Candidatus Microthrix parvicella Bio17-1: one gene and its partner. The protein of the gene in region 2 interacts with the protein of the main gene of each other region in a pairwise test. Links are inferred from orthologs where the notes say so. Each region holds a gene or a part of one and is shown on either strand. Other genes may lie near its edges. The genes, in order: recA and MPARV_RS22650.

The links.
Region 1: the proteins of MPARV_RS22650 (region 2) and recA interact in binary tests that used the Bacillus subtilis proteins (3 or more experiments, as listed by UniProt). The link is inferred for Candidatus Microthrix parvicella Bio17-1 from one-to-one orthologs.

What each region holds. Positions count from the first base shown.
Region 1 is NZ_AMPG01000001.1:265,103-268,383, reverse strand. The notes cover bases 242-3,209. They hold recA (recombinase RecA), read left to right. Parts: upstream 242-1,166; coding sequence 1,167-2,252; downstream 2,253-3,209. Other genes in these bases: fdhD (formate dehydrogenase accessory sulfurtransferase FdhD), read right to left, coding at 2,298-3,209; MPARV_RS0101330 (nitroreductase family deazaflavin-dependent oxidoreductase), read right to left, coding at 421-891; MPARV_RS0101335 (Mur ligase family protein), read left to right, coding at 242-434. In the rest of the region: more of MPARV_RS0101335, read left to right, coding at 1-241; more of fdhD, read right to left, coding at 3,210-3,269. UniProt on the Bacillus subtilis protein: Multifunctional protein involved in homologous recombination, DNA repair and competence.
Region 2 is NZ_AMPG01000002.1:364,611-367,923, forward strand. The notes cover bases 235-3,234. They hold MPARV_RS22650 (DNA-processing protein DprA), read right to left. Parts: upstream 2,386-3,234; coding sequence 1,084-2,385; downstream 235-1,083. Other genes in these bases: MPARV_RS0109945 (tyrosine recombinase XerC), read right to left, coding at 235-1,001; MPARV_RS0109955 (YifB family Mg chelatase-like AAA ATPase), read right to left, coding at 2,385-3,234. In the rest of the region: MPARV_RS0109940 (FliA/WhiG family RNA polymerase sigma factor), read right to left, coding at 1-67; more of MPARV_RS0109945, read right to left, coding at 99-234; more of MPARV_RS0109955, read right to left, coding at 3,235-3,313. UniProt on the Bacillus subtilis protein: Protein that helps load RecA onto ssDNA during transformation. Binds cooperatively to circular ssDNA, is able to bridge different segments of DNA. Favors the loading of RecA onto SsbA- or SsbB-coated ssDNA and formation of RecA-DNA filaments.

The DNA of each region.
Region 1 (3,281 bases), on a different replicon or contig from region 2:
CCATCGCCGAACACGATGGGGTGCGCTACATCGACGACGCGTTGGCCTCCAATCCGTTTGCGGCCGCAGCGGCAATTGGTGCGGTCGGCGACCGGCCGGTGACCTGGCTGATCGGAGGCCAGTCTCGCGACGTGTCGCTGGAACCGATGTTGCAGGCGCTGGTCGCCGCGTCGAAGCCGGTGCTGCTGGTGGGGCTGCCCGACACGGGATTGGATTGGTGCGAGCGGTTGGTCGATGGGGTCGAAGGATCCGCAGAGGTGTCGGCAACATCGGCCGCCGATCTGGTTGAGGCGGTGCGGATCGCCGCCGACCGCACCCCACCCGGTGGCGTGGTGCTGTTTGCTCCCGGTGCGCCCACCCCACCCCGCCTCGGCACCTATCGCGAGCGCGCGGCCGCCTTTTCCGCTGCTGTTGGGATGCTCAGGCCGGGCTGAGCCTGATCACCGGGATCGTCCGCTCTGTGCGTGCGGCATAGTCGGTGTAGTCGGCGTACATCTCCACCAGACGGGGCCACAGCTCGGCTCGTTCGGACCCCTTGACCTCTCGTGCCACCATGCCGGCCTGCTGACCTCGGCGGTTCACTGTGACGTCGGGGTGTTGTGTGACGTTGTAGTACCAGGCCGGATTGGTTGGCATTCCGCCCTGCGACGCCACCACGATCAGATCGTCTCCGTCCTCGAGGTACAGCAGCGGCACGGTGCGTTCCTTGCCGGAGTGGCGGCCGGTGGTGGTGACGAGGATGACGTCGGTGCCCTTGAGGAATCGACCGCCGATCACCCCGTTCGTCATGCGGTAGAACCACGTGGTGACACGGCTCATCACCTTGATGACGGCGGCTCCCACCTTGACCTGGCGTGCGTTGTAGGAGTGGGTGGGCTCGGTGGATTCCATATCGGGTGAGGCTACCGGCCAAGAATGACGAGGCTGAGGCTTGACCGAACAGGCGTTCGTAACTACACTGACGTCATCTTGCAGCTGAGAGTTGCGGTCCGCAGGCAAATGCTGCGGCCTGCAGAGAGCAGCTGTGGCTCGCGGCCTCAGCAGCGAATATGACCGGGCCGTCAGGGTTTGGCTTCGTTGTCACACCCCGTCCGTAGCGTCGACACCAAGCACAACCCACACAGCACAGGGACCGCAGGTGTCCCCCAATCGCCAAGGAGATCACCATGGCAAATGATCCGGATCGCAGCAAGGCACTCGACATGGCTCTCGGCCAAATCGATAAGCAGTTTGGCAAAGGCTCGGTCATGCGGATGGGGGAGAAGACCTCCCTGAACGTCGAGGCCATCTCCACCGGCGCACTGTCGCTTGACGTGGCGCTGGGCATCGGCGGCCTTCCCCGCGGCCGTGTCACTGAGATCTACGGCCCGGAGGCCTCGGGCAAGTCCACCCTCGCCATGCACGTGGTGGCCGAAGCGCAGCGCAATGGCGGCACCTGCGCCTATGTCGATGCCGAGCACGCCATGGATCCGTCCTATGCATCCAGAATTGGCGTGGACATCGACCAGTTGCTGATCTCCCAGCCGGACACCGGCGAGCAGGCGCTCGAGATCACCGACATGTTGGTGCGCTCCGGTGCGATTGACGTGGTGGTGATCGACTCGGTGGCTGCGCTGACGCCACGGGCCGAAATCGAGGGTGATATGGGCGACACCCACGTTGGGCTGCAGGCCCGCCTCATGTCTCAGGCGCTGCGCAAGCTCACGGCCAACCTCAACCGGTCCAACACCATCTGCATCTTCATCAACCAGTTGCGAGAGAAGATCGGTGTCATGTTTGGGTCGCCCGAAACCACCTCCGGTGGTCGTGCGCTCAAGTTCTACTCGTCGGTCCGCCTCGACATCCGTCGCATTGAGGCGATCAAGAACGGTGTTGAGGTGGTGGGCAACCGCACCCGGGTCAAGGTGGTCAAGAACAAGATGGCCCCGCCGTTCAAACAGTGCGAGTTCGACATCATGTACGGCCAGGGCATCAGCCGTGAGGGCTCGTTGCTCGATATGGCGGTTGATCTCAACATCGTGAAGAAGTCCGGTGCCTGGTACACCTATGACGGCGAACAGTTGGGGCAGGGGCGAGAAAACGCCAAGCAGTTCCTCACCGACAATCCCGAGATCATGGTGGAGGTCTCCGAGTTGGTCCGCAACCAGATGGGCATCGGCGACAAGCCTGATGAGCCGGAGGATGCCGAGGGCAGCCTCGACCCCGATGGATTCACCGACGCCGACGACGTGCCGATCGCCCTCGACAGCTGACCTGCTGCAACGTTCCGGCCGTCGCGGTCCCGCCCGCGACGGCCCTCAATCTCGGAGACCCGCCGCCATCCCAGTCGGTGGTGGGTTTCCGGTCCAGGTGGTGGTTTCACAGCCACCCCCGACGTGGGACTCCCGAGCCTGCCAGCCACCAGTCCCGCTTTCCGGCGGGGAGAACGGACCTCCAGCCCGTTCTCCCCGCTGTTCGTCGCTCTTGGCCTCGACGGTTTTGCCGCGTTCGACCTCGGCGCAACCGATGATGCGATCTGGCCGCGAGTAGATGTTGGCGCCACGGTCTCGCACGAAACCCACCAGGGTGATGCCGGTGTGATTGGCAACCTCGACGGCCAGGGCGGTGGGCGCTCCAACGGCCACCACCACTGGTATCCCGGCCATGGCGGCCTTCTGCACCAGTTCGAAGCCCGCCCTTCCCGAGAGCACCAATGCACGCCCGGTCAACGGCATCAGGTTCTGTATCACCGCCCATCCAATGACCTTGTCCACGGCGTTGTGTCGGCCCACGTCCTCCCGGACGGCGATCATTGAGCCGTCGCACGTTGCAAGCCCGGCACCGTGAGTACCGCCGGTTTGGTCGAACAGGTATTGGTCGGCGCGGAGGAGGTCCGGCAATCCGACGACCACGTCGCTCGTCATCGAGCTGGAGTCATCGTGGGGTGGATACCTGGTGCTGACGGCGATCGCGTCAAGCGCCGAGGTACCGCAGATGCCGCACGATGACGTGGTGGTGGTCAGGCGTTCCCTCTCAGGTGGTGGCGCATCCATGCCGGGTGCCAGCGAGACATCGAGGACGTTCATTGAATCGTCACCAGCGATACCCAGGTCGAACTGGGCAGAGCGGACGTCCCCGCCGTTGGAGATGATGCCCTCGGCAAGGAGCCACCCGTGAGCCAGCTCAACGTCGTCACCAGGCGTTCGCATCGTGGTGGTCAGCACCCGGCCATCGAGGCGCAGCTCCAACGGTTCCTCGGTGGCCAGGCGATCAGCGGTGGTGCCGTCCATCCGGTGACCACC
Region 2 (3,313 bases):
CTCGCTGCCACCTGATGCCCTCGTCCCGATACTGCCGCCACAGGTCACCGAGTTCGGATTCCGACACCGGCCGACCATCGGGTCCGGCGATGGACACGTCAGGCCCTGGGATGCGCCGAGTGCACAGCCGTTCGCATGCGCTCCCGGCTGACGTGGGTGTAGATCTGAGTGGTCGCAAGGTCCGAGTGGCCCAGCAGTTCCTGCACCGAACGAAGGTCCGCGCCACCGTCGAGCAAGTGGGTGGCGAAGCTGTGCCGCAACGCATGAGGGTGGGTGGGCACGGGCGAACGACGGTCGACGATTCGACGCACGTCCCGTGGGGCAAGCCGCTTTCCGCGGGAGTTTCGAAACAGCTCGGGCCCGCACCCCACCGCAGGGTTGCCGGGTCCGGGTGCACCCAACTGCGAATCGGCCCGAGCGAGGTGATCCCGCACCGCAGCCACCGCGGCGTCGCCCATCGGCACCAGGCGTTCCTTCGAACCCTTGCCGAGCACCCGAACAACGCCCCGATCAAGGTCGAGGTCCCCGATGTCGGTGCCGCACAGCTCCGAGACCCGCAGCCCCGACCCGTACAACAGTTCCAACACGGCGTCGTCGCGCCGAGCGGTGGGCCGATCCGGCTGGGCATCCTCATCGAGTAACTGCGCCAACTCGTCGGCGCGAAGCACCCGAGGTAACCGCTGGGCACCTCGGGGGGTGCTGAGGCCGGCGGTGGGGTCGGTGACGATGGTGCCTTCTCGAAGATGCCAACGGACGAGGTGTCGAACCGAGGCAAGGGATCGGGCCAACGTGGCGGGCGCAAGGCCGGCGGCCGCCCGCGAACGCAACCAGGCCCGAACATCGTCACGTTGCAGGGATGATGGATCGGGGACGTCTGCGGCAGCACAGAAGGCGATGAACCCCACCAGGTCCCGGCGGTAGGCCGAACGCGTCGAGGAGGCCAGGGCGGCGCCCCCAACCACATCGTCGAGGCGCCAGGATTCTCTGGAAGCAACATCCATACAGATGTGTTTGAGGCTATCGGACCATTCCGCAATTCCATTGGCAACCGGGCACAGCGGCCCGCGGGCGCGCACTCACCACTCATTGGCCCCGCCCCGTCTGCTCGTACCAGCCTGCCCGTTCCACCAGGGCACCCCGCTCGCACAGGCGGCCGACAGCACCGGCCACCTCCAGCAACGTCGCCTGTACCTCCGACCGCTCGAGCGCATCGGCGATTCGTTCCAGGCTGACGCTCTGCCAGCCGGCCGCCGCCAATACGGCCGCCTCAACCGGATCTGTTGGCGTGTCCTCCACGGTTGATCCATCCGTTGAGGCACGATCGGTGATCTCGGCAACACCGGGAAGCGAATTCTGGCGAGCATCAGCATGTGGGCGACGGCGCGCGGCGGGCCGGACCGGTTCACAACTGCTCGCCTGACGGGAGAGGGCGCACAGCACGTCCGTCACGTCGACGCAGGGGTCGCAGCCTTCCGAGATCAGCAGGTTGGTGCCCTCCGCCACCCGTGACCGCACCGAGCCCGGCACCGCCAACACCGGCCGCGACCGGTCGATGGCCTCGCGCACCGTGTGCATCGAGCCACCCGAACGCGCCGACTCAACCACGACCACCACGTCTGCGAGCGTCGCCAGCAGGCGGTTGCGCGCCGGGAAACGCCATGCGTTGGGCGCCACCCCCGGAGGCCACTCCCCCAACAACCCGCCACCGGCGGAGACCTGGCCCCACAGCACCCGGTGCTCCGGCGGGTACACCTGATCAGGCCCACACCCGATCACTCCGATCGTCAAGGTCGGCGCGACGCCCAACGCGCCGCGATGAGCGGCGGCGTCGATACCCCGGGCCATACCCGAGAGCACCGTGATGCCGCGTCCAGCCAGTTCGGCGCCCAGTTCGGCAGCCACCTCCTTACCCACCTGAGAGGCCCGGCGGGTACCGATGATGGCCACGGTTGCCTCCCCGTGGCCGGGGCCCGCACCCCGACCACGGCGAATCAGGACCGCCGGAGCACGCGGATCATCCGCCAGACGGTCGGGGTAGCCCACATCGCACGGAAGAAGCGCCCGGGCGTCGGCGCTTGCGAGGGCCCGGGCGGTGCGGGCCACCACGTCGCCGACCGCCACCTGTTGCTTCCACACCCGCCACCGCTCGGACGTCACCTCGGCACACACCGGAGCGTCTGCGGACTGAACGAGTGCCAGTGCCGTCCGGGGGCCTGGGTCGCCACACCAACGAGCGAGCAACCCCATACCCATGCCTTCCAAACCGGCGAGGGTTGCCGCCGAGACCGCAGCATCCGAGCCGACGCCAGGCCCTTGTTGGGTCTCCGCGCCACCGTCCATCTCGGCAGCGCCCACCGCGCCGCCGCCCATCACGCCACCGCCCATCACGCCACCGCCGCCAGGGCCACGCCAACCTCGGCCCGAAGACCCAACGCCACCTGCATTGTGGGGGCGTCCAGCGTGCCGTCGGCACCGTCAAGGTCGCGCAGCGTCAACGCCACAGCGCGCACCCTGGCCATGCCGCGGCCGCTCAGCCGACCGCTGCGCAATGCCGAGTCCAAGACCGCTCTGGCCTCGGGCGTCAGCCGGGTATGGTCCTCCAACTCCGCCAGGCTGAGTTCCCGGTTGGCCGCCACCCCACGACGTCGGGCCGCACCGCGTGCCTGGGCGACACGTTCCGCCACCGCTGCCGAAGTCTCGCCGGGCGGAGCGTCCACCAAGTCCTCGGGTGCCATGGCCTCCACACGCACTCGAAGATCAAACCTGTCGAGGAGCGGCCCCGAGATCCGCCGCGCATAACGACGCAGGGCCGGCTCGCTGCACCGGCAGCGTTCGGGCGTACCCGCACCGCAGGGGCACGGGTTCATCGCCGCAATCAGCAGGCAACGGGCGGGAAACGACACCGACGCGTGGGCCCGGCTGACCCTGATCGATCCGTCTTCCAACGGCTGGCGCAACGCGTCGAGCGCGTGGGCGGGGAACTCGGCCAGTTCATCCAGAAACAACACGCCCCCGTGAGCCAGGCTGACCTCGCCGGGCCGCATCTGCGAGCTTCCCCCGCCGACGAGCGACACCACCGTGGCGGTGTGGTGCGGGGCACGAAAAGGGGCGGTCACCACCAGTTCTCCCGCTGCATCGCACCGCAACGGGCCAACACCCGCGGGGCCGCTGTCCGCCGCCCCAAGGCCAAACAGCGACCCGGCAGCCGAGTGCACCCGGATCACCTCAGCCCCGCGCACGTCGTCCAACGGCGGCAGCAACCCCACGCTGCGCTGCGCCAGCATCGTCTTGCCCGAACCAGGCGGCCCCAGCA